One region of the Leclercia adecarboxylata genome, then DNA from elsewhere that is predicted to be linked to it. Evidence: predicted binding sites of a transcription regulator. Region 1 holds the regulator's gene; each other region holds the start of a gene.

Region 1 (10,839 bases):
AGAGAAAGCCATTCTGCGCTACGCCCGGGAGCACAACCTCGGCAAGATTGTCATCGGCAGGCGCGCCCGCCGCCGCAGGTTCAGCCATCAGAGCTTTGCCGACAGGCTGGCGCAGCGGGCTCCCGACCTCGATCTCTTGATCGTCGCCCTGGACGACAAACCGGCCCCCCTGCCCGCCAGAGCCCCGGATAACCGGACGTTCAGCGACAAATGGCGGATCCAGCTGCGCGGCTGCATGGTGGCGGTGCTGCTCTGCGCCCTGATCACCTTTGTTGCCAGCCAGTGGCTACCCGGCTTCGATGCCGCCAACCTTGTGATGATCTACCTGCTGGGGGTAGTGCTTGTGGCGCTGTTTTACGGCCGCTGGCCCTCGGTGCTGGCGACGGTCATCAACGTCATCAGCTTCGATCTCTTTTTCATCGCCCCTCGCGGCACCCTGGCAGTGTCGGATGTCCAGTACGTCCTCACCTTCGCCGTGATGCTGGCGGTGGGTCTGCTTATCGGTAACCTGACGGCAGGAGTGCGCTATCAGGCGCGGATCGCCCGCTATCGCGAGCAGCGCACCCGCCATCTGTATGAGATGTCGAAAGCGCTGGCGGTGGGCCGCACGCCGCAGGATATCGTCCAGACCAGCCAGCAGTTTATTCACTCCACCTTCAACGCCCGCAGCCTGATCCTGCTCCCGGATGCGGAAGGCAAGCTGGGCCCGCTGACCCCGGCCTCGGGGATGACTCCGTGGGATGAGGCCATTGCCCTCTGGAGCTTCGATAAAGGCCAGCCTGCGGGTGCGGGCACCGACACCCTGCCGGGCGTGCCCTGGCAGATCCTGCCGTTACAGAGCCAGGGGGTGGTGGTTGTGGAACCATCCAACCTGCGCCAGCTGATGATCCCCGAGCAGCAGCGGCTACTGGAGACCTTTACCCTGCTGGTGGCAAGCGCCCTGGAGCGGCTGGCGCTCACCGCCAGCGAAGAGCAGGCGCGGTTAGCCAGCGAGCGTGAGAGCATTCGCAACTCGCTGCTGGCGGCCCTCTCCCACGATCTGCGTACGCCCCTGACGGTGCTGTTCGGCCAGTCGGAGATCCTGACCCTCGACCTGGCGGCTGAAGGCTCCCGCCACGCCATGCAGGCCAGCGAGATCCGCCAGCACGTGCTCAACACCACCCGGCTGGTGAATAACCTGCTGGATATGGCGCGGATCCAGTCCGGCGGCTTTAATCTCAAAAAAGAGTGGCTGACGCTGGAAGAGGTAATTGGCAGCGCCTTAAAAATGCTGGAGCCGGGGCTCGGGGGGCGGTATATCGCGCTGGAGATGTCGGCCCCGCTGGCGCTGATCCACGTTGACGGACCGCTGTTCGAGCGGGTGCTGATCAACCTGCTGGAGAACGCCGCTAAATACGCGGGTAGCAAAGCGCAAATTGGCATCCAGGCCAGCGTCACGCCCGATACGTTACAGCTGGAGGTATGGGATAGCGGTCCGGGCATTCCGGCGGGCCAGGAACAGGCTATCTTTGATAAGTTCGCCCGGGGTAATAAGGAGTCTGCCATTCCCGGCGTGGGGCTGGGGCTGGCGATTTGCCAGGCGATTGTTGAGGTACACGGCGGCACCATCACGGCCCATAACCGCCTCGAAGGCGGGGCGGTATTTTGTGTTACACTGCCGCTCGATGCGCCACCCGAACTGAATGAATTTCCAGAGGATCTGTGATTAACGTCCTGATTGTTGAAGATGAACTCGCCATCAGCCGTTTTCTGCGCGCCGCGCTGGAAGGCGAAGGGTTGCGCGTTCATGACGCCGGGACGCTACAGCGGGGCCTGATTGAAGCCGCCACCCGCAAGCCGGACCTGGTGATCCTCGACTTAGGTCTGCCGGACGGCGACGGCCTCGATTTTATCCGCGAAGTGCGCCAGTGGAGCCAGATGCCGATCATCGTGCTCTCTGCGCGACTGGAAGAGACCGACAAAATTGCCGCCCTCGATGCCGGTGCCGACGACTATCTCAGCAAGCCGTTTGGCATTGGCGAACTTCAGGCGCGACTGCGCGTTGCCCTGCGCCGCCACGCAACCACCGCCCCCGTCGACCCGGTGTATACCTTTTCCGATATCCGCGTCGATCTGGCGGCACGGCGTATTCAGCAGGGGAACGCGGAAATCCACCTGACGCCCATCGAATTTCGCCTGCTGGCGGTTCTGCTCAACAATCACGGCAAAGTCCTTACCCAACGTCAGCTGTTAAGCCAGGTCTGGGGACCGAATGCGGTGGAGCATAGTCACTACCTGCGCATATATATGGGGCATCTTCGTCAGAAACTCGAAGTGGATCCCGCGCGCCCCCGCCATTTATTAACTGAAACCGGTATCGGTTATCGGTTTATGCTTTGAGCACAAAAAAGCCCGGTGGCGCTAACGCTTACCGGGCCTACAAAATTGCTGAAATTGTAGGCCGGGCAAACGCAGTGCCGCCCGGCGCACAGACCGCACTTACGCGTTCTTCAGTACTTCGCTGACAATCTCTACCGCTTCTTTCTCAATCTGCTGGCGGTGTTCCGCGCCGAGGAAGCTTTCACAGTAGATCTTGTACGCATCTTCCGTACCGGATGGACGCGCCGCGAACCAGCCGTTTTCGGTCATCACCTTCAGGCCGCCAATCGACGCGCCGTTACCCGGTGCTGCGGTCAGACGCGCGGTGATCGGGTCACCCGCCAGGGTACTGGCGCTGACCATTTCTGGTGACAGTTTAGACAGCGCCGCTTTCTGGGCGGAGGTGGCAGAGGCCTGCAGACGGTTGTAGCTCGGGGCACCGAAACGGGCTGCGAGCTCATCGTAGTGCTCCTGCGGGTTCTTACCGGTAACGGCGGTGATCTCCGCTGCCAGCAGGCACATGATGATGCCGTCTTTATCGGTGGACCACGGCGTGCCGTTGAAGCGCAGGAAGGATGCGCCCGCGCTCTCTTCGCCGCCAAAGCCGAAGCTGCCGTCGAACAGACCGTCAACAAACCATTTGAAGCCAACCGGTACTTCCACCAGCTTACGGCCCAGGTCGTTAACCACGCGGTCGATCATTGCGGAGGAGACCAGGGTCTTGCCTACGGCAACCTCTGCGCCCCACTGTGGACGATGCTGGAACAGATAGTTGATCGCCACGGCCAAATAGTGGTTTGGATTCATCAGGCCCGCAGGGGTGACGATGCCGTGACGGTCGTAGTCCGGGTCGTTAGCAAACGCGAGGTCGAACTTGTCGCGCAGCGCCAGCAGACCGGCCATTGCGCACTCGGAGGAGCAGTCCATACGGATTGCGCCGTCTTTATCCAGGTGCATAAAGCGGAAGGTCTGATCGACATGATCGTTAACGATGGTCAGATCCAGCTTGTAGTGCTCCGCAATACGTTTCCAGTATTCGATACCGGAACCGCCGAGCGGGTCGACGCCAAGTTTGAGACCGGCTTTCTGGATCGCCGCCATATCGACGATATCCGCCAGCCCTTCAACGAACGGCTGCACCAGATCCTGCTCTTTCACATGGCCGGAGGCCATCGCTTCGTCCAGGGAGATACGCTTCACGCCTTTCAGGCCGTCGGCCAGCAGGGCATTGGCACGATCTTCCACCACTTTGGTGACGTTGGTGTCAGCCGGGCCGCCATTGGGTGGGTTGTATTTGATACCGCCATCTTCCGGCGGGTTGTGGGACGGCGTAATCACAATGCCGTCAGCCTGCGCCCCACCCTTCTGGTTATGCACCAGAATGGCATTAGAGACGGCAGGGGTCGGCGTATAGCCGTTGTTTTCCTGAATCACGACGTCCACGCCGTTAGCGGCCAGCACTTCCAGCACGGAAATAAAAGCAGGCTCTGACAGGGCGTGCGTATCTTTACCCACGTAGCACGGACCGGTGACGCCATTTTTAGCGCGCTCTTCCGCGATGGCCTGAGCAATGGCCAGAATATGCGGCTCGTTAAAGCTGTGGCGAACCGCACTGCCGCGGTGGCCGGATGTACCAAACTTAACTGCGTGTTCTGCGTTACCCACTTCCGGCTTCAGCACGTAGTACTGCGCGGTAAGCTGGGCGACGTTAATCAAATCGCTCTGTTGTGCAGGTTGACCCGCACGATTGTGATTTGCCATTGCCTGGTCCTTCTGATGCAAGGGTTAGATAGTACCGCAAACCTTATCAATCAATTCCACCGGGAACTGCATCGACTGCATGATGTGTTCGATCATGCTGCGCTTACGTCCGGTATTGGTATTGGTGATCACCCAGTACGGTGTACCAGGCAGGTGCTTGGGTTTAGTTTGATTGCCATTCTGTAACAGCGTCTGCTCGTCACCCGCGAAATAGACGCGGGTACGGCCATGCAGGGATTCCGTCGCATCGGCAAACGCGTTGTTATCCAGTGAATAGAGTGTAGTCAGCACCAGCATAAAGCGGTTAACTGCTTTCTTCTGCTCAGCGTATTCGTCAGAAAGCAGCAATTCGCGCATCGCACGCACTTTGTCTTTGACAGGCGACAGCGGCTTTTCCTGCGCTACGGCAACAGGCTGGCGCGTCTCTTTGATGGCCGGAGCGGCAGGCTGAGAGGCGGCGGCAATTTTCAGCATGCGCCGTAAAATGTCGGACGCGCTCTCACCGATATGCCGCGTCTGGCTGGCAATATACTGATAAAGCTCGTCATCAACTTCGATTGTTTTCATCTTAATCCAGTGCGATATCTTATCTGAATACAAGTCGTTGGGAGTATAAGTTCAAAACCCAACAGCGGATAGCGTCAAGCCAGAATGGCGGCAAAAGTCAGAATTAACTGTTTCCTTGCAGCCGGGCGGCAGAATGGTCAACATGATACCCTAACCTGACATACGTAAAAAAAGAACTTTGCCATGAAATTGAATACCCGAGCGCAATCTGCACAATCGCCGCACAATAATTCTCCCATCGTCCTGGTTCATGGCCTGTTTGGTAGCCTGGATAACCTTGGCGTGCTGGCACGGGATCTGGTGACCGACCACGCGCTGCTGCAGGTGGATATGCGCAACCACGGTCTGTCGCCGCGCTCGCCGCAGATGACCTACGCTGACATGGCGCAGGATCTGCTGGATACGCTGGATGAACACCATATCGAAAAAGCGATCCTGATTGGCCATTCGATGGGCGGCAAAGCGGTGATGGCGCTGACGGCTCTTGCGCCAGAGCGTATCGCCGGCCTGGTGGTGATCGACGTAGCGCCGGTAGATTATGACGTGCGCCGCCACGATGAGATCTTCGCCGCCATTAATGCCGTGACGGACGCGGGCGTCAGCACCCGCCAGCAGGCTGCCGCGCTGATGCGTGAGCATCTGGACGAAGAAGGCGTGGTGCAGTTCCTGCTGAAATCCTTTGTGGACGGCGAGTGGCGCTTCAACGTGCCGGTGCTGTGGGATCAGTATGACCATATCGTCGGCTGGGAGTCGGTTCCGGCGTGGCCGCACCCGACCCTCTTTATTACCGGCGGCAACTCGCCCTATGTAACCGAAGCGTATCGTGATGCGCTGCTGGCGCAATTCCCCCTGGCGCGTGCGCATGTGATTGCCGGGGCCGGGCACTGGGTTCATGCCGAAAAACCGGACGCGGTGCTGCGCGCCATCCGTCGGTACCTCGCTGACATCAATAATTGATTAAAAAGAGAGCGACTGGTCGCCCGTGGGCCTCCAGTCGTTGGCGTGCCGTTTTCGGTGATGTATGATGGCGCGCTTATCGCCCGGGCATTAGCAGGGTGTCTTGTTTCCCCCGAAGTCTCAAAATCATGGCCAAAGAACACACGGACCGCACGACAATAGATCTGTTCGCGAATGAGCGTCGCCCGGGACGACCGAAAACCAATCCGCTTTCGCGTGATGAACAGCTGCGCATCAACAAGCGCAATCAGCTTAAACGCGATAAAAGCCGCGGGCTTAAACGCGTCGAGCTGAAACTGAATGCTGACGCCGTCGATGCGCTGAACGAGCTGGCGAATGCCCGTGAGATCAGCCGCAGTGAGCTTATTGAAGAGATGCTGATTTCACAGCTTGAGAAATGGCACGGTAAAGCTTAAGTCAGAAAACTCCCCTTCTTGTTGCTTTCATGTAGCACAGAGTGCAGTCCTGGGTGATAGCAGTTTCCGCAGGCTTCTCTGTTCTGCTATGATTGCCCTTATCCGTGGCTAAATTGCGCCACCATACCATTAAGTTTCAAGAGGTTATTTTACTCATGGCAATCATCGGCATTTTTTTCGGCAGCGACACGGGTAACACCGAAAATATCGCAAAAAACATTCAAAAACAGCTAGGTAAAGACGTTGCCGATGTGCATGACATTGCGAAAAGCAGCAAAGAAGATATCGAAGGTTACGATATCCTGCTGCTGGGCATCCCGACCTGGTACTACGGCGAAGCGCAGTGCGACTGGGACGACTTCTTCCCGTCTCTGGAAGAGATCGATTTCAACGGCAAACTGGTTGCCCTGTTCGGCTGTGGCGATCAGGAAGACTACGCGGAGTACTTCTGCGATGCGCTGGGCACTATTCGCGACATCATTGAACCGCGCGGCGCCGTCATCGTCGGCCACTGGCCAACGGCCGGTTACCACTTCGAAGCGTCCAAAGGTCTGGCCGATGATAACAACTTCGTCGGTCTCGCCATTGATGAAGACCGCCAGCCGGAACTGACCGCTGAGCGTGTAGATAAATGGGTTAAGCAGGTCCGCGAAGAGTTGCACCTCGACGATATTCTTAATGCCTGATGAAGCTGCGGCGCAATGATTAAGTTGCGCCGCATTGATAGGTATAAGCAATCAAAATAATTGCTACAAATTTTTAACTTTTGCTGTCATACCTGTACAATGATCCAGGTTCAAACGGGTCACCCTGTAACAAGTTTGTTGGCGGTACCACGTTTTTATAAGCATACTTTACTTGAGACTTGCAGTTTTCATTACGTCATGGCAGTTCTATAATGAGACGCATTATCCCAGGTGCATTTTCTGTCACTTCTTCTTTAGAAGTGAATCGTTTAGCAACAGGACAGATTCCGCATGACTGACAACAACACCGCATTAAAGAAGGCCGGACTGAAAGTCACGCTTCCACGGTTAAAAATCCTGGAAGTGCTTCAGGGTCCGGATAACCATCATGTCAGTGCGGAAGACTTATACAAACGTCTGATCGACATGGGCGAAGAGATTGGTCTGGCTACCGTTTACCGTGTACTGAACCAGTTCGACGATGCAGGCATCGTTACGCGTCATAATTTCGAAGGCGGTAAATCCGTATTCGAACTGACGCAGCAGCATCACCACGATCACCTGATTTGCCTTGACTGCGGCAAAGTGATCGAATTCAGCGACGACTCTATCGAATCCCGTCAGCGTGAAATTGCCGCACGTCATGGCATTCGTCTGACCAACCACAGTCTGTACCTGTATGGCCACTGCGCCGAAGGTGACTGCCGCGAAGATGACCACGCGCACGACGCGAAATAATTCATCCGCACACGCTGAGCCAACCTGAAGGTTGGCTTTTTTTTGCCTGTAATAACGTAAAAAAGCCCGGCGGCGCTACGCTTACCGGGCCTGTGAATGTGCAGGCTCAGGTAAACGCAGCGCCACCGGGCGTGGCAAACAGCTTTACTTACCGTTGTTGCTACGGATCTCCTGCCAGATCTTATCGCAGTTTTTGGTGACGTCCTGATTGTTACCCGTTTTACGCGCCATGATACAGGCCTGGTAATCGGCCACTCTCACGGTCTCCTGGGTCGCAAACTGTTCGTGCGCCTTATCCTCGCGCAGCACGTTCAGCACGCTCTGGCAGGCTTCAATTTTTTCTGGCGAGCCTTCAGCAGTATTGATACAGGCACTGTAGGCCTCTTTAAGACGGGTGTCTTCTTTCTGGGTCTGCGGTTGTGCGCAGGCGGTCAGTCCTGATGCCAGCAGCGCGACCAGTACGATTTTTTTCAGCATAGCGGTCTCCGGTCGGCGGGGTTATCCCCCGCCGGGTTAGTCATCAGAAGATGGTGAACGGTGCGATAACCATAAACTTCACGTCACGCTCGTCCTGGAAGATGTTGCCGTAACCGCCGCCGTAGCTTGGGATGTCGGAGTGGTTGTCATACTGCGTGAAGTGCAGTTTGAACATGGTCCCTTTCGCGCGACCGTCCTGCAGGGTGTAAATCGCATCCAGGCTGTAGGCAGACTCTTTGATCTTGTTAGAGGCAATATCTTCACGCTGGCCCGCGCTGTTGATCAGCCAGTCGGCTGGTTTTGCATCCCATGCGTAGACATAAGAGGCACCGACGCTCCAGCCTGCCAGGTTCCAGTTGCTCAGGTCGTACATCGCGCCAAAGAAGACCGCTTTTTCGTCGTTGGCGTTGAAGTCGGAGCGGTTATCCCACCACACGTCCAGACGACCGTTGGAGGATGCATAGGTTGGGGTCATACGCTGCAGGAAGTAGCCCTGCTGGCCTTCCGCTTTCACATAAGTCCCTTCCAGGCGTAAATCGACCTGACCGACTTTGTAACCCAGGGTCAGCGCCTGCAGCCATGCCGTGCCGTCGTAAATATCATTTACGGTGCCGCTGTCGGCTTTATCACGCGTGCCGTAGAACTGATAGCTGGTAGAGAGCGGGCCGCCCACGATATCGAATTTGTAGCTGGCTTTGGCAAAGTACTGATCGATGAAGCCTTCAGCCTGACCAAAAGCGGCTTCCAGAATCAGGTTATTTTTGAAGTCGTACTTCGCGCCAAAGGAGTGGAGATAATCGACGCGGGTCTTTCTGTCATTCTGATAGAACTTGTCCATCTCGAGGTGCCATGGGGCTTTATACTCGTTGGTCCACATGTACGAGAAGCTCAGCGCCCCGCTGTCACCGTAGTCAAAGTTCGCCCCGGCTTCCGCGCCCTGGTAAGTACCCGGCATAAAGCTCCAGTGCGGTGCTAACAGGGTCTGGCCGGTTGGCTGCAGCCAGCCGCCGCGCGCCCACACCGGACCATATTTGAATTTTGCAGCCGCTTTGTACAGGCTGATCCCGCTCTTATCGCCGGACCAGTCTTCTTTGTAAGCTTTGTTGCTGGAGGAGAATGCAATTTCGTTCGGGTGGCCGCTGTCACCATTTTCTGCCATTTCGATGGCGGTGAAGGCCGCTAAATCAAGACCGAACATGTCGGCAGCATAGCCGGACTGGAAATCAAGGTTGGCGTTCCAGGTGGAGTGAGCCAGGTTAGTTTTGTATTTATCTGCCTCGACATCTTTACGGTCACGTTCACGCTGCCAGTAATAGACACCGCCCGTGAGGGTTGAATCATCAATAAAACCTTCGGCCTGGGCTTTCGGAGAAACCATCCAGCCTGACATTGCTGTAACACCGGCAATAGCCAGCGCAAGCGCACTACGTTTGCCACTAAACGTACGCATAATTAATCCTCTTTGACGTATTTAAAGCGCCTTAAACGGCGAAAAACAAAAAGTTAAAAGTGGAGGCAACCGGAAATACCCGCTTACATCTCCTGCCTTTAGACTATTTTTCGCGACGCGAATTATCAATGCTTTTCCGCGATCAAAAGTCAGGATTATGACAAAGCGCACATATTTGATTGCCATTTGTAACAAAGCGAATGGAGGAGAATTTTTAATTAAAATAATGTTCGGAATGAGCGATTTATTTTTAACATGCAGGATTTAAGCAGCTTATCCGGAAGCTATTACGTGGAATTTGCGCAAAGGAAGAGAAAGAGAATAGTTTTAATAAATGGAATTAATTCGCATCGCGAACATTTATATGATTAAGAGCTTGATCGTGATGCAAAAAAAACGCCGCGGTGCGCGGCGTTTTTCAAACAATAATCAGTTATTCACCGACTTTCGCCCAGGTATCACGCAAACCGACGGTACGGTTAAATACCAGTTTGTCCGCGGTGGCGTAGCGGCTGTCGAGGCAGAAGTAACCTTCACGCTCAAACTGGTACGCATTACCGGCAACGGCCTCTTTCAGGGATGGCTCAGCAAAGCCCTGTTTGATCACAAGCGAATCCTGGTTAATCACTTCCAGGAAGTCTTCTGCCGCACCCGGGTTTGGCACGCTGAACAGACGATCGTACAGACGGATTTCAACCGGCAGCGCATGTGCTGCGCTCACCCAGTGGATCACGCCCTTCACCTTGCGACCATCAGCCGGATCCTTGCTCAGGGTCTCGGCATCGTAGGTGCAGAAGATAGTAGTGATATTGCCTTCTGCGTCTTTCTCAACACGCTCGGCTTTAATCACGTAGGCATTACGCAGGCGCACTTCTTTGCCCATCACCAGACGCTTGTACTGCTTGTTCGCTTCTTCGCGGAAGTCGGCGCGATCGATCCAGATCTCAGCGCTGAACGGCACGTCACGGCTGCCCATCTCCGGCTTGCTCGGATGGTTAGGCATAGTCACCAGCTCGCTTTCGCCCTGCGGGTAGTTTTCGATAACCAGTTTCACCGGATCGATAACGGCCATTGCGCGCGGCGCGTTTTCATTCAGATCTTCGCGGATACAGGACTCCAGCGACGCCATCTCGATGGTGTTGTCCTGCTTGGTCACGCCGATGCGTTTGCAGAACTCACGGATTGAGGCAGCGGTATAGCCACGACGACGCAGACCGGAGATGGTCGGCATACGCGGGTCATCCCAGCCTTCAACGTGCTTGTCGGTGACCAGCAGGTTCAGCTTACGCTTGGACATCACGGTGTATTCCAGATTCAGACGAGAGAACTCGTACTGACGTGGATGTACCGGAATGGAGATGTTATCCAGCACCCAGTCGTAGAGACGACGGTTGTCCTGGAACTCCAGCGTACATAAGGAGTGAGTAAT
Region 2 (10,839 bases), 700 kb from region 1:
TAAACTCATCCAGCACGCCGGCTGTGAAGATCCCTCGCTGCCCACCGCCTTCACATACCAGCGCAATCTGGCCTGGCCGAAAGGGTTTCAGTGCTAACGGCGCAATATTGCCGAGCGTTACCGGAATTCGCTGCCCCACCTCTGCTTCCTGTTTTTTTATTTGTTATATCCCTACACAGTAGCGCACACCCGCCGGTTTTCCCAAACCGGATGTACGTCAAATAAAAAGGCCCATGCTTAACATGGGCCTTTTCTTCAGCATAACGGTTACCTGAGCTATGGACGACGGCGTCCGGTGAACAGGCTTACCAGGAACAGGATAATACCGACGACGAAGACAATTTTCGCCGCACCCGCCGCGGTACCCGCCAGACCACCAAAACCCAGAGCGGCGGCAATTAACGCGATAACCAGAAAAATGATGCCCCAACGAAACATATGACTCTCCTTTACCATAGTTAATGTCGACCGCATGGTGAGCGCTCAGGTTTGCTCACGGCGATATCTACATGTTTAATTCTTATCTCGCCTTCTGGCCTCAGCCAGAAGGACGAATTATCGATTTTTATTTCACTTTCAGATCGTTTTTAACGCTTTTCACGCCATCAATAGCTTTGGCGATGCTTTCAGCACGGTCGCTCTGTGCTTTTGACTCTACTTCACCGCTCAGCTGTACCACGCCGTCAGTGGTTTCCACTTTCACGTGACGTGATGGGACGATGTCATCGGCCAGCAGTTTGGCTTTAATTTCGCTGGTGGTCGCTGCGTCACCGGCATAGCCCTTGGCAGATTGCTCTTTGCCATCACGGACATGCAGTTTATCGCTGACGGATTTCACACCTTCAACACCTTTCGCCACGCTAACGGCTTTTTCAGCCTGCGCCTGGCTTTCTACAAAGCCACTCAGCGTAACGACGTTTTTATCGGTTTCTACGGAAATATCGGTGCTCTTAATGTCATCAGCATCCACCAGCGCAGCTTTTACTTTTGCTGTGATAGAGCTGTCATCCATGAAGTTACCGACTTTATTCATAGAGTTATCGATTTTTTCACCAGCGGTATTGGCTGTGGATTGCGCTTTGTCGGTTGCAGTGGTTTCCGCCATCGCAGAACCGCATACCAGTGCGCTACCCATCATTACCGCCAGCAGAGTTTTCGAAATCTTCAGTTTTTTAGTATTCATCGATGTATTCCTGTGTTTTGCTCCGACTTCGAGCGTCAATCATTACGTGCAAGTAGTCTTTATTACTACCAATCAACACTCGGGCGAGATGAGAACCTTATCAACACGCATTGAATGGAGCTTTCATCTGCGCCCGGTGTTAAACACTGAGTTAAATATAGATCACTCTCACAGGCGCGCTTTCAGAATCGGGCAAAAAACGAGCAATAAGCAGCAAAAGCCGTTGAATTAAGAACATTCCGCAAGGGATTAATAAGGCAGGGATTTAAAGAGATTTAAGCAGAGCACGGCGGCTGCCGTGCTCCGGGAAGGGATTAGTGCTCGCGGGTTTTGCGGAACTGAATATCCGGATAACGATCGTGCGCCAGGTTCAGGTTAACCATGGTCGGGGCGATATAGGTGAGGTTATCACCGCCGTCGAGCGCCAGCTGGATCTCGTTCTTACGCTTGAACTCTTCGAATTTCTTCACGTCAGAACACTCTACCCAGCGGGCGGTCGCCACGTTCACCGATTCGTAAATCGCTTCAACGTTGTACTCGCTCTTCAGGCGGGCAACCACCACGTCAAACTGCAGCACACCCACGGCGCCCACGATCAGGTCGTTGTTGGCGATTGGACGGAACACCTGTACCGCGCCCTCTTCCGACAGCTGAACCAGCCCTTTCAGCAGCTGTTTCTGCTTCAGCGGATCCTTCAGGCGGATACGGCGGAACAGTTCTGGTGCGAAGTTCGGAATACCGGTGAACTTCATCATCTCGCCCTGGGTAAAGGTGTCACCAATCTGGATGGTGCCGTGGTTATGCAGACCGATGATGTCGCCCGGGTACGCCTCTTCCACGTGGGAACGGTCGCCGGCCATAAAGGTCAGCGCATCCGAGATCACCACGTCTTTACCGGTGCGCACCTGGCGCAGCTTCATGCCTTTTTCATATTTGCCGGACACCACACGCATAAACGCCACGCGGTCGCGGTGTTTCGGGTCCATGTTGGCCTGAATCTTAAAGACGAAGCCGGTGAACTTCTCTTCACTGGCGACCACTTCACGGGTGTCTGTGTTGCGCGGCATCGGCTGCGGCGCCCACTCAACCAGGCCGTCAAGCATATGGTCTACGCCGAAGTTACCCAGTGCGGTACCGAAGAAGACCGGGGTAATTTCGCCGCTCAGGAACAGCTCCTGGTCAAATTCGTGGGAAGCGCCTTTGACCAGCTCCAGCTCATCACGCAGCTGGCCTGCCAGCTCTTCGCCTACCGCCGCGTCCAGATCCGGGTTATCCAGCCCTTTCACGACGCGCACTTCCTGGATGGTGTGACCTTTACCGGTCTGATACAGGTAGGTTTCGTCTTTGTAGAGGTGGTAAACGCCCTTGAACAGCTTGCCGCAGCCAATCGGCCAGGTGATTGGCGCACAGGCGATCTTCAGCTCACGCTCCACTTCATCCATCACTTCCATCGGATCGCGGATGTCGCGGTCGAGTTTGTTCATGAAGGTCAGGATCGGCGTATCGCGTAGACGGGTGACTTCCATCAGCTTACGGGTACGATCCTCAACGCCTTTTGCGGCATCGATAACCATCAGGCAGCAGTCCACCGCCGTCAGGGTACGGTAGGTATCTTCGGAGAAGTCTTCGTGACCCGGGGTGTCCAGCAGGTTCACCAGGCAGTCGTGATACGGGAACTGCATCACGGAGGTGGTAATCGAGATACCACGCTGCTTTTCCATCTCCATCCAGTCCGATTTTGCATGCTGGGCGGAGCCACGGCCTTTTACCGTACCGGCGGTCTGGATCGCCTGTCCGAACAGCAACACCTTCTCGGTGATTGTCGTTTTACCGGCATCCGGGTGAGAGATAATGGCAAAAGTACGGCGTTTCGCCACCTCTTGCAGATAAGGAGACAACGTCATAATTAAATCTTCTTTAAAAAGCGCGACAGCAGGCCGCGCATCATGAATACGAAAATGCGGCTATTTTACCCATCAATGGGGGGCAGGCAATCAATGTTTACACAGGAGTTGCTCCAGTTCGCCGAGGGAGGTCACGGTCCAGGTCGGTTTGATTCCCTCAGGCAGGGTGCGATTGTGCGCGTTCAGCCAGCAGGTTGACAGCCCGGCGTTCATCCCGCCAAGGATATCGGACTCCGCCGTGTCCCCTACCATCAGCACTTTTGACCGGTCAGGGTTCCCGGCCTGAGCCAGCGCATAATCGAAGATTTGCGGGGCCGGTTTTGCCACGCCCACCTGTTCTGAAATCACTAATAAATCAAAGTAGTCACGAAAACCGGTCCGCTCAAGGCGGATCTGCTGGAGCGCGGTAAAGCCGTTGGTGATGATCCCGAGCTTCGCCTTGCCCTTCAGGGAGGCGAGCAGCGACGCGGCGCCCGGCAGCGGGGCGCAGATCTCGGCCATCGCATTCAGGAAGGCATTGTTGAGATCGCCTGGCGGAACGTTAAGGCGATCCGACCACCCCTGGAAACGCTGGTGCTGAAGCTGTAACGCGGTGATAGCGCCGTTCTGGTAGTCCACCCACAGCGGTTTATTCACCGTCTGGTAATCCTGGAAGTCTTCAGCGGTAAAGGTCACGCTGTAGTCGAGAAACATCCGCTGTAAGCCGCCGTACGCGTCAAAGGTAAACAGCGTTTCGTCAGCATCAAAGAAAATCCAGTCCCAGTTCATCGTTACAACCTTTATAAGTTATCCAAGCGGCAGAGCCATGATGATGGCGTCTTCACGTCCTTCTGCGGTGGGGTAATAGTTACGGCGGATCGTCGCCTCGTTAAAGCCCAGGCTTTCATAGAGTGCGATGGCGGCGACGTTCGAGGCCCGTACTTCCAGCCACAGCGTGAACACGTCTCGTGCTTCCAGCTCGCGAATTAAATGTTCCAGCAGTTCTCTGCCCAGCCCACGGCGCTGGAAAGCAGGATCTACAGCGATGTTAAACAGCGTCGCTTCATCCAGAACGACCTGCGTGATGGCAAATGCCGCCAGCTGATTATCGACATCCAGCCGATAGTTCAGGTAACGCTCACCCTGGTTGCTGGCAAAGGTTTTTTCACTCCACGGAAAGGCGTGGGCGCGTTTTTCGATGTCAAAAGCCTGCGCTAAATCAGTCGTCGTGAGGGAAGAAATTGTGTTCATGTTCGCAGATTTGTTGCCACAGCGCGCGACGTGCCGCCGGGTTTACGTTAAGTTCGTCCAGGGCTGGCGTGGCCATGCTCGCGCCCTCCAGAGCAATCTCTTCCTGTACGCCAAGCTGCCAGCTGTTGCAGCGGCTGCCCTCGGGCAGCATGGCGACGCGATCGGGCGTCAGCTGCAGCACCTGATCGGCACCCAGCCTCAGCGCGCGCAGCACGTCGGCCACCACCGGCTCGCTCAGCGCGGGCAGGCTCTTCGCCACCATTACCAGACGAATATGCGCCGGAAGCGAGATGGCGATTTCGCCCTGCAATGCCGCCGGGCGGCGCAGCGCCCACTGGGTAATGCCCAGTTGCTGTAATTGCCTGTCTCGTCGGGATGCCATTGCCAAAACTCCTGTTTGTCAGGCGCGCAAATATACCAAATGTGTCGAATCTGCGCCATCTACCTACTATAATCCCCGCCTGAGTTTATAGAGGAACAATTCATGTCTGCATTTACCCCGGCAAGTGAAGTCTTGCTGCGCCACAGTGATGATTTCGAACAAAGCCGTATTCTGTTTGCCGGAGATATGCAGGATGACCTGCCTGCCCGTTTCGAGTGTGCCGACAGCCGTGCGCACACCCAGCAGTATCACCACTGGCAGGTGCTGAGCCGTCAGATGGGCGAGCGCGTCCGTTTCAGCCTGGTGGCCGAACAGGCCGACGTGGCCGACTGCGACACGCTGATCTACTACTGGCCGAAGAACAAACCCGAAGCCCAGTTCCAGCTGATGAACCTGCTCTCCCTGCTGCCGGTGGGTTGCGATATCTTCGTTGTCGGTGAAAACCGCAGCGGCGTGCGCAGCGCTGAGCAGATGCTGGCGGAGTACGCCACCCTGACCAAAATCGACAGCGCCCGTCGCTGCGGCTTCTATCATGGCCGTCTGGACAAAAAACCGTCCTTCGACGCGGAAAAATACTGGGGCGAATATCAGCTTGATGGCCTGACCATCAAAACCCTGCCGGGCGTCTTCAGCCGTGACGGTCTGGACGTGGGCAGCCAGCTGCTGCTCTCCACCTTCACGCCGCACACCAAAGGCAAAGTGCTGGACGTCGGCTGTGGCGCAGGCGTGCTCTCCGCCGTGCTGGCCAGCCACTCACCGAAAGTGCGTTTAACCCTGACGGATGTTGGCGCATCAGCCATCGAAGCCAGCCGCGCCACCCTTGCGGCCAACGGCATTGAAGGCGAAGTGTTTGCTTCCAACGTTCTGTCCGACGTGACCGGCCGTTTCGATATGATTATCTCTAACCCGCCGTTCCATGATGGGGTAGAAACCACCCTCGAAGCGGCGCAGACCCTGATCCGCACCGCGGTGCGTCATCTGAACAGCGGCGGCGAGCTGCGTATCGTGGCAAACGCCTTCCTGCCGTACCCGAAAGTGCTGGACGAAGTCTTTGGTTTCCACGAAGTGCTTGCGCAAACCGGCCGCTTTAAGATCTACCGCGCGATCATGACCCGCCAGGCGAAGAAATAACGCCCCCCAGGCCTGATCCGCCCGATCAGGCCATTTTTGCAACAAATAAAACATCCGGCACAATTATCTGTTGACGAACAGCTGAAAACATCTAGAATGCGCCTCCGTGGTTACGATACTTTTTTTGTATCGATGGTATGCGAAGGTGGCGGAATTGGTAGACGCGCTAGCTTCAGGTGTTAGTGTCCTTAGGATGTGGGGGTTCGAGTCCCCCCCCTCGCACCAATAACCATGATTGATATTGCTCGCACTGGGCGAAGGTGGCGGAATTGGTAGACGCGCTAGCTTCAGGTGTTAGTGTCCTTACGGATGTGGGGGTTCGAGTCCCCCCCCTCGCACCAACGAGGCGATATCAACAAAATAAGATGACTGTGCGAAGGTGGCGGAATTGGTAGACGCGCTAGCTTCAGGTGTTAGTGTCCTTAGGATGTGGGGGTTCGAGTCCCCCCCCTCGCACCAATTATCTTATCTCTCCTTAGAAATTCTCTCTTTCTCCCGTTAGTTCAGATTCATCACCAGAACCCACATGCCCGCAATCAGCGCGACACATGATGGCAGCAGCACGAAATGCCGCAGTTGTTTATGCCAGATCATGGCAGATGAAATCAGCAATCCCGACGCAATAATCACTTTCCAGACCGCCAGCGACAGATCGGTACACGCCAGCCCGGCAATCACCATTCCCGGCAGTATCACTCCCCATCCACTTCCTAACGCCCTGCTCAACATGATCCGTCTCTCAGCTCGATAATGATAACCAATATCATATGATAGATTTTCTCATTTGTCAGCGTTGAGTCTGAATACGTAAAATTCCTTGCGAACGGTTTTATCTATAGTTAGGATTGGAAATCATTATCATTTAGATTTTTATCCAGCTAACTTATGGCCATACGTTCTGCACAAGCCGTCGAGAATATCATCTGGCAAACTCCCCTCCCGACCAGGCCTTCAGGGCTTGCGGACGCGGTGCGTGAGACCATTGCCGGGACGCGTGCCTATCTGCTGGATGTCATCAAGCTGGACGAACCCCATCCGCATCACGCCCGGACGCTGGCACAGTGGCAACGCCCTGCCGAGCTGCAGTCGTTGCTGGCGACCTACTCCGATCATATTTACCGTAATCAGCCTACGCTGGCGCGCGAGAACAAGCCGCTGCTGTCGCTGTGGGCGCAGTGGTATATCGGGCTGATGGTGCCGCCATTGATGCTGGCCCTGCTTACCCAGGACGTGGCGCTGGATCTTTCTCCTGAGCACTTCCACGTTGAGTTCCATGAGACCGGGCGCGCCGCCTGCTTCTGGATCGACGTCCACGAAGACAGCCAGACGACCTCGCTTTCGGCGCAGCAGCGGATGGACGTGCTGATTACCCGCGCGCTGATCCCGGTTGTGGAAGCGCTGGAAGAGACGGGCGAGATCAACGCCAAACTTATCTGGAGCAATACCGGCTACTTAATTCACTGGTATCTGACCGAAATGAAAACCCTGCTGGGGGATGAGAAAGTGGACGCCCTGCGTCAGGGAATTTTCTTTGCCCGCCAGCTTTCTGATGGCCGTGACAACCCGCTTTACCGCACCGTCGTTCCACGCGACGGGCTGCTGGTGCGCCGCACCTGCTGTCAGCGCTATCGCCTGCCGGATGTTCAACAGTGCGGCGACTGTACGCTTAAGTAGCGTTGTGCGGTCTGTTGCCTTCTCCCATCGGGTTGAGGGATCCCCACAAAAAAATAGTGGCACGGTCGGCCCCCTCTCCATTCAGGGAGAGGGCTGGGGTGAGGGGGAGCATGCGACTGTGGTGGTGGTTCCGTTCACTGTATGTTTTGTGCTTCTCTGTCAGCTGCGTCACCCGTGAACGTGCCAGGGGGGCTCGCCGCCTCCCCCCTGGCTACCCCGGCTCCCGGCAAAGAAAATCGCCGCTACGCGGTGCACTCAGCTTATTCCCGCAGGCTTAGGGTCGGGGGCAATCCTACATCCATGTAGGTCGCCCCCTCTCGGCGCATCCCTGCGCCTCGCCCCGGCCTACAGGAAACGCTTCGTCGATTTTCAGCCGGACGAGGGAGTCGCTGTAGGTTCTTTATTATCCTGAAATTATTTTATCGCGATAAGCATACGAAATTACAGGTGCTCCCTCTCCCACCGGGAGAGAGTACAAACACCAAAAACGGCAACCTGTGAGTTGCCGTTTTGCGTTTACCTATGCCACCTGCTGGCTTTCCTCTTCTGTGCGCTGGGCCTCTTCGGCCTCCTGCGCCAGGAGCTGTTTCTCATACACCTTAAAGAACGGGTAGTAGATGATGGCGGAAACCACCGCGAGCAGCACCACGAGGATCGCCGCACGGAAGTCCCAGCCCAGCGCCCATGCGGCTCCTACAGGCGCAGGCGCGGTCCAGGGAACAACGGAAATTACACGGCCAATCAGATCCAGCTTCATCGCCGCCCACGCCAGCACGGCGTTAACCATTGGCGCCAGCAGGAACGGGATAAAGAACACCGGGTTCATGACGATTGGCGTACCGAAGATCACCGGTTCGTTGATGTTGAAAATGCTCGGTACCACGCTCAGACGCCCAATGGACCGCAGATGCGCCGAGCGACTACGCAGATAGCAGAACACCAGCCCCATTGTCGCCCCGGAACCGCCAATCACAATGAAGAAGGTCCAGAACGCCTCCATAAAGATGTGCGGCAGCGGCGTGCTTTGTGCCAGCGCGGTCTGGTTCATCCCCAGGTTGGTGAGCCAGAACATCTGCAGCATCCCGGAGACAATCGCCGCCCCGTGAATGCCCGCAAACCACAGCAGGTGACCAATCAGCACCGCCAGCAGTATCGCTGGCAGCGAGTCCGCCGCTGCCACCAGCGGTTTAAAGATGGCCATGATCGCCTGCGGGATCAGCATGCCAAACTGTGACTGAATAAGCAGGCTCAGCGGATAGAGGGTTAACACCACCACCAGCACCGGGATCAGCAGATCAAAAGAGTTTTTGATCATCGGCGGCACCTGATCGGGCAGGCGAATACCGATGTTGTGAGCCTTCAGAAAACGCATCATCTCAACACAGTAGATCGCCACCAGAATGGCGGTGAAGATCCCCGTGCCGCCGAGGCTATCCACCGGCAACGCACCTTTGGTTTTTGGCGCGGCAATCAGCAGGAAGGCCATCAGCGACAGCATGGCGCACATGAAGGGATCGAGCTGATGCGACTTAACGTAATGCTTGCCGAGGTTGTAAGCGATAGCGGCACAAATATAGAGGGACATCACGCCCATCGTCATATCGAAGGGGGTGAGGATCTGGCCTTCGAACTGTTTCGCCATATCCAGCCAGGCGCGGGCGAAGCCCAGGGTGGTGTCCGGTGAAAACGGCGGGTAGGCAAACACTAATAAGAACGAGCCGACAATCATAAACGGCATGGCGGAGATAAAGCCGTCGCGGATCGCCATCACGTGACGCTGGGAAGAGATGCGTCCGGCAATGGGGCTGACATAGTTTTCGACAAAGCGGAATATCAGGTTAAACGCAGCATGGTTGGCAGACATAACGGCTCTCCTGTCAGACGATCGGTTCGGGCGCTGTTACGCCGCACGTTGTTCCATATACCACTTTCACCACCTTGCTGGTTCGCATACCAGCGGTACTGCTCAAACGGATAGGTTTCATAATCGACTCTTATTATTGGATACAGGGGAAATGACGTAATCAGTATTAATCTCCGCATCATGGTCTGCAACCGGTTACTGTAACCGGTTTCCGTGATTGTGAAGAGGATCCAGAAATCGCTGATATCAGAAGTGGGTGACTTAGGAAATATTTACAGAGCATAATTTCTTATGACAGATTACGCAGAGTATTTTTCTGGAGGAAACAATGAGTTTGCAGTCTGTGCGCCAGTTTTTTGCTGATCACGCCCCGGATGTTGAAGTCATCGAGCTGGGTCAGAGTACCGCCACCGTTGCGCTGGCGGCCGAAGCGCACAACGTTGCGCCGGGACAGATAGCGAAAACGCTGTCGCTGAAAATTAAAGACGAGGTGATCCTCGTGGTCGCCAAAGGCGATGCGCGCCTTGATAACAAAAAGCTGAAGCAGACGTTTGGCGCAAAAGCCCGGATGCTTAGCAGCGATGAAGTGGTGACAGTAACGGGACATCCCGTTGGTGGCGTCTGCCCGTTTGGACTGGAAACGCCGCTGGCGGTTTACTGTGATATCTCGCTCAGGGAGTATGCGGAAGTTTTGCCTGCCGCCGGGGCGATCCACAGCGCGGTGCGCATTTCTCCGGAAAGAATGGCGGAGCTCACTCAGGCTACATGGGTGGACGTTTGTCTGTAAGACCCGCGCCAGACATTATTCTGGCGCAGTCTTATATGCCGATTATGAAAAATGCGGAACAATAAAGCGCGGCGCGCGGTGATCCGGTACGGGGAAATGCGTCAGGATATCTGCCGCGTGCAGTAACCCCACGTCAGAACGAACACCAAGCTTAAGCATGGCATTAAACTTATGCGCACGAATGGTTTTAATGTTGCGATCCAGTCGGATGGCGATTTCCGGGATGGAAAAGCCGCAAGACATGAACTGCAAAATGGCGCGTTCAGTCGGGCTTAGCAAACGCCCACGGTGAATATTCCAGTGGTTGTTGTGGCAGTCATTTACCCGCCGATTCTCGCTCAATAATTTGCTCAGTTGCTCCTGCAGGTCGGCCAGCGGCGCGGATTTCAGAAGGACCCCGTGCAGACGTGACGGCGAAAGCTGATTAATCAGGCTTGCTTCTGACGCATCCGATGCCAGCACAATTCGCTGGATAGCACCGTGAGTGGCTGAAATTTCCTTAATACATACCAGACAGTTACGCCGCTCTTCACGCTCATCAGAGAGCGAATAAATCAAAGACGCGTACGGAACAAAATTAAGTGAGGACTGAAAACTGGCAATATTACTAAACAGATGGACTTCATAACCTTTGAATGCCGGACTGGCAAAAAGATGCTTCAGCCCCATAGCACTCATCATGCA
Region 3 (10,839 bases), 1.2 Mb from region 1:
CACTGCGGCGATCTGCTGCAGGATAGAGAGGCAAGGCTCGCCGGATTCAAGCGCCCGCTCCAGGGCATCGACCTGCCCGCGAATGCGGCGCACGCGCGTCAGGACACGTTTTTTGTCTTCAGGTGAATGTGGCATCGGAGGGCTCCTGGATACTATAGGGGGGTATACTATTTTATTTTATACAGACCTGCAAACGGGAATGTCCAAAGATGTTTTGGGGGAACGCGAAAGTCTGGATGGGAAAGGTTTGATGAGAATACAGGAGAAATTGCTGCCCTGGTTAAGGGCAGTCGGCGTAGGCAGTATTATGCGTGATCGCTATTAAGCAACTTATGAATGAAACCCGTCAGGCATAAGTGATGCTTAAATATCATCCCGCGTGAAACCAACAACTATTTCGAGCGTATTGCGGATGACTTCTGCAGCCTCTTGATCGGATGTTTGTTCAAGGGCGTAAATCAACTGCAGAATAATTTGCTTATTGGTAAGGTTATCTCCGCTGAGAATAATACATCTTATCGCTGAACCTAAAACGGCAGCCTCAACGGACAAGGAACTTCCAGCTGAACGGAAGTAAGTTGCCAGCGCCTGATCCTGAAGTGCATTGAAATGCTGTGTATGCAGAGAAGTCGCAGTATTCATATTTTTCACTCTAAGGTTAATGTTTTTTATCGTATTTATGCTGTGCAGTATTCACCATGAGATGGTGCATGCTGTTGATAAGACAATTTTTTCTGGCTTCTGGATGTACGCGGCTACTGGATTTAACCTTTTGCTCAACCTCGACTGCGGCCGCAGACAGCGCGCTTCTTCTTTCAGCGTCACGCTCCATGCTGGCCATAATTTTCAGTTTGACTGCCAGCGTCTTAAAATTTATTGGACCGTTGTCTTTTAAAATTAACAACACAGCTTCGCCAATAAGATCGTCTCTCAGTCTTTCAGATTTCGTTCTGTGCATAACTGTTCTCACGTGCCTGCTTTAAGCCACAGATGTGCTAACATTCTTTATCGTTCAAAAAACAGAGCGATCAGCTGATTGTAATGGGCAATTTCTTCTTCATCTTCCGTCTGTTCTACCCGGCGTAATAACCTGGTACAGATAGCAAGACGGCTTAGATTACGTCCCTCATTCAGGATCTCACCGACAATTAAGCCCAGCGTCTCCTGCTGGCTACGCATACTGGCTTTATTAAAATAGGCGGTGATTGCCTCAGCTGAACTTTGACGCGAACTGTTGCCTCGCATAGGTGCTCCGGATTGACATTTAGGTTAGGGGTTAAACTGATGTTAAAAATATACTAAACCTCAGTAGTTGTACATGGCGATTGTACAAGTTTTTGCGATTTTAATTAGCCAGCTAAGTTAGCTTTACAAATAACAGCGTGTTAACAAGCACTTAAAATTGTCAGGCGTTCAAAAATTTACAAAACTTTCTTGCGTAAGTCTTTCATTAATAAAACTTAAGTATTACCCATCAAGCATCTCTCCCTGCCTGAAATCAGCGCTTTCAGAAGATCGTAAGCCGCTCTGCGGACCGCTCATTTCGACACAAAGGCTGTACAACTTCTTGCATGTTCAGATACGCCCTGGGAAAGGAGAAAATTTTTCAGGGCTGCGCCTGACGTATAGCTACCCCAGTTTTTCACTGCATACGGTCATCAGGCGCAATCCCGGCCTTACACCGGCTTGATATTCTGATTCATCCGGAACAGATTCATCGGGTCGTACTTACTTTTCAGTTCCACCAGCCGATCCCAGGTTGCGCCGTAGGCAAAGGCGATACGGTCGGTCTCCTCCTGGGTGAGGAAGTTGATATAGGCCCCGCTGCTGGCGAAAGGCTGGGTTTTGGCGAAGAACTCCCGGGCCCAGGCGACGCAGCGTTCATCCTCTTCGGCGGTTTCCCAGCGCCCGTGCACGTTCATGACGTAGTTTGCATCCCGGCTTGAGTAGGCCATCGCCTCGGGCGCAACCTGGGTCGTATGGCCGCCAATGGTGCCAATGAAGATCTCGCAATGAGGTGACGGCAGTCTGGCGGCGTAGTCGACGATGGCATCGATGACGCCCTCGCTGATTTGCACGAAGTTGTGCGATTTCCAGTAGTTACGCGCCCCTTTTGCCAGCAGCGGATCGAAGGCCTGCTGCCAGGCGACGTAGGGCATTACGCCGATGTGCTCGCCGATTGCCGTGCCGAACCCGCGCAGCGGCGCAATGAGTTGCTCGCCCATTTCGGGATGGCCCACATAGCACAGAGCGAGCGCCACCATCTCCTTCCCGTGCGCCTCTTCAGGCAGGAAAGGCAGCGGCGGCGCCTTGCGGGTGACCATCCAGACGTTCAGCTCTTCCGGCATCGTCTGGGTGAAGCGGGCAAACTGCGATATCACGGACCTCGCTTGATCAAACGGAAAAACGATCAGCCCGCTCAGCACGTCCGGCCCGACGGGGTGCAGCTGGAATTCGAAGCGCGTTACCACGCCAAAATTGCCCCCGCCGCCCCGTAGTCCCCAGAAGAGATCCGCGTTTTCGGATCCGCTGGCATGCAGCAGACGGCCATCTGCCGTAACAACTTCCGCAGAGAGCAGATTGTCGATGGTCATACCGTACTTGCGGCTCAGCCAGCCAAACCCGCCCCCCAGCGTCAGGCCGGCCACCCCGGTGGTGGAATTAATGCCCAGCGGCGTGGCAAGCCCATGCGCCTGTGCCGCCGCATCAAAATCACCCAGCGTGCAGCCGGGCTCGACGGTGGCCCGACGGGTGTTCAGGTCCACCTCTACCCGCTTCATCAGCGAAAGGTCGATCATCAGACCGTCGTCACAGACGGCATTGCCAGCGATGTTGTGCCCTCCTCCCCGGATTGAGATGAGAAGATGTTGCTCGCGTCCAAACTGGATGGCTTGCACTACGTCCTCGGTGGATGTGCAGCGAACGATGAGCGCGGGCTTGCGGTCGATCATGGCATTCCAGATCTGACGCACCTCGTGGTAATCGTCATCTTCAGGAAAAAGTATCTTCCCCTGAAAATGCGCTCTGAACTCATCGATTTCTGCCTTTGATAACGCCTTCATGATTGTTCCCCCTGCTCTGTTTAACCCTACTAATTATGGTAGGTTTGAGAGCGTCGGGCGTTAAAAATGGGGTAGCAAGCCGGGCCTCCCCCGACGCTTTTCAGCATAACCTTAAGGCAACATCTCTATTTCCCTACCAGACTTAGGCTTTTTACTTTTAAGGAGCCCACGCCATGAGGCGTCTGTTTACGTCGATTTTCTCCAGCCCCGAGTCGCTGCTACAGGTAATGAGCCAACAGGAAATTATTGAAGCCGTGGAGGACGGGGATCGCATTATTATCGATCAGGATGGTAACGCCTCGGTCAACTTCAAAAGCCGGGAGGTGCGGGAGGACTTTCTGCGCCATGTTAACGCGCTGAAGAGGGCCTGAGATGGGAACGGCGATCTTTATGGTGCTGATGGTTTCCGGGTACTGGTACACCAGCCGCGATCTCTCCACCCGCTTTAAAATCAAGCGATCCTTTGGCTGGGACGTCTATTTTCTCGTGGCGCTCTACGGCTGCATCTTCGTATTGCAGGGCGTGCTTGCCACCGGCCTGGTGTGGCTGGTGCTCCTCGCCGCCTCCTGGGCCGCCAATACTTTCCACTTTGCCTCGCAGGACTACGCCAACTGGCAAATGGACTTTATGAACTGGAGCTTTCTGGGGATTCAGGCACCGGTGGTGGTGATGCTGGCCTTCGCCATTCTGTTTTGTCTCTACCGTTCGAACTGGGCGGGCAGCGCCAGGCTGGACGGCGAAGGCCGCAAGCAGCTTTACAAGCGCCTGTCACAGGCCAGCGGTATTGAACAACTGCTCTATCAGTGCATGGAGGAAGGCGAACTGGCGCTGGTGACGCTGAAATCGCGGCGGATCTATATCGGCATGATCCATACCGCGACCCTGGAATATGAAAAAACCGCCAATATCGTGCTGATCCCGATGCTGAGCGGCTATCGCGACGGCAAAACGCTGAGCCTGTGCATTGAGCATAACTACAGCAAATGGTACGCCGACCACGATATTACGCTCGATTCACAGCCCAAAAGCGCGATGGCTTTCCGCAAGGTGATCATGCTGGACCAAATTGAAAGTCTTTCACTTTTCGATCCTGCCAGCGCCAGTTCGCTGGATCTGGAACGGCACGCGGAGAGTGCAGAGTGAATTTTTTTCACGATCATGAAGATGGCTCATGTTGCAGTGAAATTTAGTCGCTTTCACTCCCCTCCTGGCTCTGGCATAACGTTACTCATATTAACGTATGAGCAACATAAAGGGTGATTTCGCAACAGCGTCACGCTTTATGCCAGAGCCAGGAAACGTCACCATGAATAACGATTTCACCTTTACCATTAAGCGCAGCCGTTTCGATGAGAATTACAATCCTTCGGAAAACACGCGCATCACCACCAATTTTGCCAATCTGGCCCGCGGGGATAACCGTCAGCAGAACCTGCGCAACACCCTGGTGATGATGGATAATCGCTTCAACACCCTGGCGCACTGGGACAACCCGAAAGGCGATCGTTATTCCGTCGAACTGGACATTATCTCCGTTGAGATGAATATCGCAGGTGAAGACAATGCCACCACCTTCCCGGCGATTGAAATTTTAAAAACCAATATCATTGATAAAAAAACCAACGAGCGTATCGAAGGGATCGTCGGGAATAACTTCTCGTCCTATGTCCGGGATTATGATTTCAGCGTACTGCTGCCCGATCACAATAAAAACCAGCCTGAATTCAGCATTCCGGATAACTTTGGCGAACTGCACGGCAACATCTTTAAGCACTTCGTTAATTCTGCGGAATATAAAGCTAACTTCAGCAAACCGCCCGTGATCTGCCTGAGCGTCTCCAACAAAAACAGCTACCAGCGTATTGGCAATGTGCATCCGGTTTTAGGCATTGAGTACCAGCAGGAAGGCACCTCACTGACGGAGGCCTATTTCAAAAAGATGGGCCTCCAGGTTCGCTATTTTATGCCGCCAGACAGCGCCGCGCCGCTGGCATTTTTCTTCTCCGGCGATTTGCTGAGCGACTACACCTTCCTGGAACTGATCGGCACTATCAGCACCATGGAGACTTTCCAGAAAATCTATCGTCCTGAGATTTACAACGCCAACTCGGTGGCCGGGCACTATTACCAGCCCAGCCTGACGAACCAGGATCACTCCCTGACCAAGATTGTTTACGATCGCGAAGAGCGTAGCCAGCTGGCGATTGAGCAGGGAAAATTTACCGAGAAACATTTCATCAAGCCGTACAAAAATATTCTTGAGCAATGGTCTGCTCACTGCGCGCTTTGATTAATTAAAACGATAAGGTCACCTGTTATGAAAATATTACTTCCCACCTCCACGGCCGGCAGCCTGCCGAAACCGTCCTGGCTGGCACAACCGGAGACCCTCTGGTCGCCGTGGAAATTGCAGAACGAGGAATTACTCGCCGGGAAACAGGATGCGCTGCGTCTCTCTCTGGACGATCAGCTGCGGGCCGGGATTGATATCGTCAGCGACGGTGAACAGACCCGCCAGCACTTCGTCACCACCTTTATCGAGCACCTCAGCGGCGTCGATTTTGAGAAACGCGAAGTGGTGAAAATCCGTAACCGCTATGATGCGAGCGTGCCGACCGTCGTGGGTGCCGTCTCCCGCCAGAAGCCGGTGTTTGTTGACGATGCGAAGTACTTACGTCAGCTCACCACCCAGCCGATCAAATGGGCGTTGCCGGGCCCGATGACCATGATCGACACCCTTTACGACAACCACTACAAAAGCCGCGAAAAACTGGCCTGGGAGTTCGCAAAAATTCTCAACCAGGAAGCCAGAGAACTGGAAGCGGCCGGGGTCGATATTATTCAGTTCGACGAACCTGCCTTTAACGTCTTCTTTGATGAGGTGAATGACTGGGGGATCGCCGCCCTGGAGCGCGCCATCGAAGGGCTGAAATGCGAAACGGCGGTGCACATCTGCTACGGATACGGCATTAAAGCCAATACCGACTGGAAGAAGACGCTGGGCTCAGAGTGGCGCCAGTACGAAGAGGCGTTCCCAAAACTGCAGACCTCAAATATCGATATTATCTCGCTGGAGTGCCACAACTCCCGCGTGCCGATGGATCTGCTGGAACTTATTCGCGGTAAAAAGGTGATGGTCGGGGCCATCGACGTGGCAACCCATACCGTCGAGACGCCAGAAGAGGTGGCCGCTACGCTGCGCAGGGCGCTGCAGTTCGTCGATGCGGACAAGCTCTACCCTTCCACCAACTGTGGGATGGCGCCGTTATCCCGTGAGGTGGCGAACGGTAAGCTCAACGCATTAAGCGCCGGAGCGGAGATAATCCGCAGGGAACTGGCGGGGAAATAAGCGTTCAGGCCGGGCACGCGAGGCGCGCCCGGCTGATTACAAACGGCGGCCGCGAGCCCAGTAGGCCATAAAGCTGATTGTCTCCTTCGACAGGTTTCGTTCCCCGCTCAGATAACGTCGCAGATGCTTCACCGCGCTGGATTCCGCCGCCACCCAGCCGTGGAACCGATTATCGCTTTGCGCGCGATCCCACAGCAGTTCTCCTTCGGCCTCTTCCCGCACCTCCTGACTCCGGGTCAGGGCATACTCCGGCAGCTTCACGTGCTGTTTGACGGCCTGTAGCAGGGCTTCACCGTGGCAGGCCCCGGTCAACTCGCGCGCCCGCCAGTGCACTTCCGCAAAGTCATAGGCGCTGAGATCGATACAGTCGCCCTGCTTCGGCACTTCGATAAACACCTGTACCTGCGGGGGCGTATCACGCTGAGCAAGTTGCTCCAGGATCCCTTTCACCGCAGGCCAGGCCGTTTCATCCGCAATAATCAGTCCCTGTTCTGCCTGAGGATGGGGATCCCACTCGTAGCCCCCGCTGTCTTCGGGGTAGTCACGGTTGGGCGCGACGATCTGCAGTTCATCGCCCGGTTGTGCCCCTGTTGCCCAGGCAGACGCCGGACCTTCGGTGCCGTGCATGACAAACTCCACCTCCATCTCGCAGGCCTCGATGTTCACCCGACGCAGCGTGTAGGTGCGCAGGATCGGCCGTATCGCTTCCGGCAGAGACTTGATTTGCTCCCACCAGGATCCTTCTGGGGTCAACGCCAATGGCGTGCCGTTCAGCGACGGGAAAAGCAGTTTAATGCGCTGATCCGGTGCGTCTGATTTCATATGGCGCACGTCGTCGCCCCGGAACACGCAGCGCAGCATAGAGGGAGAAAGCACCTCTTTTCGCGCCAGTTTTACGTTGAATAAGCGATAACTCTGCACAGCCGACATACCTTCACCTTAACGCGCGTCGTGAATTTGTGATGTGCCGATGGTAACAAACGAAAATGATAATGAGAACGCTTATTAAGTGCGGAGTGCTGCGATTCAAAACCTTACTTTTCAAGGGCAGCCACGATAGCGGCTTCCATCTTCTCCGGGGTGGTTATCGGCGCAAAACGCTTGATCGGTTTGCCGTCGCGCCCGATCAGGAATTTCGTGAAGTTCCACTTGATCCGCCCGCCCAGCACGCCGGGCAATGCGTCCTTCAGGTAACGAAACACCGGGTGCGCAGCCGCGCCGTTAACCTCGACTTTCTCGAACATCGGGAAGCTCACGCCGTAGTTGATGTGGCAGGTCCGGGCGATGTCATCAGCCCCGCCGGGCTCCTGCTTGCCGAACTGGTTGCAGGGAAAACCCAGCACCACCAGCCCCTGAGCGGCGTACTTTTTATAGAGCGTTTCAAGACCTGCGTATTGGGGGGTGAAGCCGCACTGGCTGGCCGTGTTGACCACCAGAACGACTTTACCCGCATAGCCGGCCATGGAGATGGGCTCGCCACTCAGGCGGGTGGCAGAAAGTTGATGAAAATTCGTCATCCAAAAAACCTCAAAATCATGATGGCACCCTGCCACCGGCAAGGTGCCCACAGAAAAACTTACTTCACCGTTTCAATTTTAGGCGGCTGCCAGGTGCCATCCAGAATCGGCTGTTCACCCCAGTACGCGCGAATGTAGAGGGACAAATTGCCGTCAGGCGCCGGAAGCCAGTTATTAACTTTATCATCTGATGGGCGGGTTTTGCTGACATACAGCGTCAGGGAGCCGTCATCGTTGTACTTCAGGTTTTTGTTTTTGGTCCCCAGCGAGAAGCGGTTCAGCTCGTTAGGGCTGAACAGATGCTTACTGTTATAGAGCGTTAATGACCAGAACCCTTTCACCGGCGGCAGTTCGCCTTTCGCGAAGGTCACCGTGTAGTCATGGTCACCGGATAGCTGGGTGCCCGCAGCATCGTTATCGGTGTAGAAATACTGGGTTTCGTTCGGTTTGTTATCGAACATGTTCGATTTTGAGGTGCCGGTACGGTTGTAGTAGTCCACCCCAAACTCGGCGTTGTTTTTTGAACGGTTCCAGCCGTTGCCCGCCGGTACGCCGTTGTTCTTCCACTTAAAGAAATCAGCAATGACGGTTTTATCCGTCTCTACGGCGGCAGCATCCATCCATTTGCGGATTTCCGGGTTTTTCTTGCCGGCCTCGACAAGGTGACGGTACTGGGCGTACATGGCCTCTTCGCCAGGCAGCGGCGGCACTTTTTCCAGCACATTGGCGAACTGGTCGAAGAATTTCTCCGGAATAACCCAACGCGTCTCGCCTGCGCTGGCATCCGGTTTATCGCCGATGGCCGGGATTTTCGAGTATTCGAAGGATTTCATTTTGCCGTCAAACTGACTCAGCGGGTAGGTCATAATCTCTTTGATCGGGGCCTGGATCGCCGCCCGGTCTTCCGGGGTGTCATCCATCTGGACGCGAGGAATAACGTTGGCCATTTCGGTGGAGGACTGAATCACACCGTTAATGCCCTGCGGGGTTTCCCCTTTCCAGTTGGGCCCGACAAGCAGATAAAAACCGGGTTTGGTGGCGTAAGGTTTACCGACGTTACCAATCTGATTGGTGCGGGCATCGTAAATGGCGTACACCCAGAAGCGTTCGCCGAAATCGGGAACCTGGATCACAATCGGCTCTTTATCCAGTTCGAAGAAGCCCAGCCCGTAGGCCACGTCCTGGTTTGGACAGGTAACGAAGGTCTCCTCCGGCTTGATGTAGTCCGTCAGCATGCTGAGCTGGCCCATCGGCGCTACCGGCACCATGCCGCCGTTCAGCGCCGGGTAAGGCGCTTTGGTGATGGTTTCCCGACGGTTAAACTGATTCACCATCGGCCAGCCCCAGATATAGGCCTGCTGCGCGATGGCTTTGACATAGCTCTCCGGCATGGTGACATCCGCCGACGGCTGCGTGAGCTGATCGAACTGGGTGGCATGAGGAATGGTGAGCGGTTCGGTCTGGGCGAACGCGCCCGCGCTAAGCGCCAGAGTTGTAAACAGTGCGAGATACTTTATTTTCATCACGTCATTCACCTTTATTGGTTTATCTGGACCAGGTCATCCGGGATCCATGTTTGATCGTAGAATCCGTCTTCGGTGCCATACAGACGCAGCGCCACGAGGAAATTACGGTCAGGAACGGTTTTGATAAAGGCGCTGTCTTCCACACCGTCCGGTTTATTCGGGCCGAACCAGAGGTCGATAGAGCCATCGTTGTTTTTCGGGATGTTGTAATAGCCGTTGGTGGACGGTAACAGCTGATCGGTTTCCGGCATGGTGCCGTCGGTAATGTTGTAGGCAGTCACGGCCCAGAACAGCGCCGCAGGTGGGTTTGGCGGCAGGTGCAACTTATAGGTATTGCTGCCGTTCAGGAACTTGCCGGATCCGTCTTTGGTGGCAAACGGATATTTGGACCCCGCGCCGGTGGTATGCATCACCATTGCCGCCGCGCTGGAGTACGCAATCTGGAAGAAGGCCGCGCGCTGGTTGGCATCAAGGGTGCCGTACTGCATCCACTCTGCGGTAGCACCCGCCCAGGAGGTCTCCCACTGACGGTCTTTGTAATAGAGCTGACGCTGGTCATCACGCCCCACCTGACGACGCGCGAGGATCATGCGCGGCGCGGTTTCCACGGCTTTGTTCAGTAACTCCTGCTGTTTGGCCGTCGGGGTGAACGGCTTGCCCTTCACAATGCCGATGCTGAGCAGCGCGCTGCGGGTGGCATCCGGGATCGCGGTCAGCGGTTCATAATCCACAAAGGTTTTCAGCTTTTGCCAGTAGCTGGCGTCGGTGGGATAAACCATGTTCACCCGCTTCCCGCTGGCATCCGGGAACTGCATCGGCTTCACGTCCTTTTCCACATCCCAGAGGGGATAGACGCGGGTGGTTTCGGCATTTTTCACCGCCGGGACCGGATCGGGTTTGCCTTCACCTTTACCCATGATGGTTCTGAAGAAGAGGAAGACGTTATAGGTCGAGGATTTAAAGGCGTAATACCCCTGCGGCACAGGACCGTCGTAATCCGGCGGCAGAAGTAAATAGAGGCCACCCCGGGCACGGTCTGGCCCGATGGCACCCACGTCGGTAATGGTTTTCTGGAAGAAGTCGGTAAACATCCCGATGACGTTCGGTGGCGCTTTGATCACCAGCGGCCCCGTCTCCTTCAGATCCAGATAACTCATGGAATAGATCACATCCCCGTTAGGCGTAGGCACCACCGCCCGGCTGTCCATCCGCTCTTTCCAGATCGGCAGGACGTTATAGCCTTTACCAAACGCAGCTTCAGAGCCATCGCGCAGGCCAATGGTATTCAGCAGCGGCAGGGTCTGGATGTAGGCCTGAATCGCATCCTGATAATAGAGTTCGTCGCTTAAGGACTGCGCTTCCTGCTCCGGTAACCAGTTACCGTT

The links. Region 1 encodes Fur, which represses iron uptake genes when iron is present. Its sites were predicted from a motif close to ATAATAATGAGAACNACTATCAA; they were not measured.
Region 2: the regulator Fur is predicted to act here: its motif matches at 6,575-6,597, upstream of fhuF (siderophore-iron reductase FhuF).
Region 3: the regulator Fur is predicted to act here: its motif matches at 7,398-7,420, upstream of FHN83_RS24150 (siderophore-interacting protein).

What each region holds. Positions count from the first base shown of each region.
Region 1 covers NZ_CP040889.1:3,435,153-3,445,991, reverse strand. The annotation lists gene kdpD (two-component system sensor histidine kinase KdpD) at 1-1,705, shown strand, start outside; gene kdpE (two-component system response regulator KdpE) at 1,702-2,379, shown strand; gene pgm (phosphoglucomutase (alpha-D-glucose-1,6-bisphosphate-dependent)) at 2,479-4,119, opposite strand; gene seqA (replication initiation negative regulator SeqA) at 4,144-4,686, opposite strand; gene ybfF (esterase) at 4,870-5,643, shown strand; gene ybfE (LexA regulated protein) at 5,772-6,059, shown strand; gene fldA (flavodoxin FldA) at 6,215-6,745, shown strand; gene fur (ferric iron uptake transcriptional regulator) at 7,037-7,483, shown strand; gene chiQ (ChiQ/YbfN family lipoprotein) at 7,628-7,957, opposite strand; gene chiP (chitoporin ChiP) at 8,004-9,410, opposite strand; gene glnS (glutamine--tRNA ligase) at 9,844-10,839, opposite strand, start outside.
Region 2 covers NZ_CP040889.1:2,738,651-2,749,489, reverse strand. The annotation lists gene FHN83_RS14945 (patatin-like phospholipase family protein) at 1-139, opposite strand, end outside; gene FHN83_RS14940 (DUF1328 domain-containing protein) at 277-438, opposite strand; gene osmY (molecular chaperone OsmY) at 566-1,183, opposite strand; gene prfC (peptide chain release factor 3) at 1,498-3,087, opposite strand; gene yjjG (pyrimidine 5'-nucleotidase) at 3,178-3,855, opposite strand; gene rimI (ribosomal protein S18-alanine N-acetyltransferase) at 3,874-4,317, opposite strand; gene FHN83_RS14915 (DNA polymerase III subunit psi) at 4,286-4,699, opposite strand; gene rsmC (16S rRNA (guanine(1207)-N(2))-methyltransferase RsmC) at 4,802-5,830, shown strand; tRNA gene FHN83_RS14905 (tRNA-Leu) at 5,970-6,055, shown strand; tRNA gene FHN83_RS14900 (tRNA-Leu) at 6,085-6,171, shown strand; tRNA gene FHN83_RS14895 (tRNA-Leu) at 6,204-6,289, shown strand; gene FHN83_RS14890 (DUF1435 domain-containing protein) at 6,329-6,559, opposite strand; gene fhuF (siderophore-iron reductase FhuF) at 6,716-7,504, shown strand; gene FHN83_RS14880 (PTS sugar transporter subunit IIC) at 8,025-9,368, opposite strand; gene FHN83_RS14875 (YbaK/EbsC family protein) at 9,697-10,155, shown strand; gene bglJ (DNA-binding transcriptional activator BglJ) at 10,198-10,833, opposite strand; gene FHN83_RS14865 (helix-turn-helix transcriptional regulator) at 10,833-10,839, opposite strand, start outside.
Region 3 covers NZ_CP040889.1:4,659,026-4,669,864, forward strand. The annotation lists gene FHN83_RS24105 (metal/formaldehyde-sensitive transcriptional repressor) at 1-135, opposite strand, end outside; gene FHN83_RS24110 (biofilm development regulator YmgB/AriR family protein) at 364-642, opposite strand; gene FHN83_RS24115 (hypothetical protein) at 659-958, opposite strand; gene ycgZ (regulatory protein YcgZ) at 1,006-1,245, opposite strand; gene FHN83_RS24125 (FAD-binding oxidoreductase) at 1,677-3,062, opposite strand; gene FHN83_RS24130 (hypothetical protein) at 3,236-3,433, shown strand; gene FHN83_RS24135 (hypothetical protein) at 3,435-4,205, shown strand; gene FHN83_RS24140 (DUF1852 domain-containing protein) at 4,369-5,352, shown strand; gene FHN83_RS24145 (methionine synthase) at 5,380-6,411, shown strand; gene FHN83_RS24150 (siderophore-interacting protein) at 6,448-7,341, opposite strand; gene FHN83_RS24155 (glutathione peroxidase) at 7,446-7,928, opposite strand; gene FHN83_RS24160 (DUF1254 domain-containing protein) at 7,988-9,451, opposite strand; gene FHN83_RS24165 (DUF1254 domain-containing protein) at 9,466-10,839, opposite strand, start outside.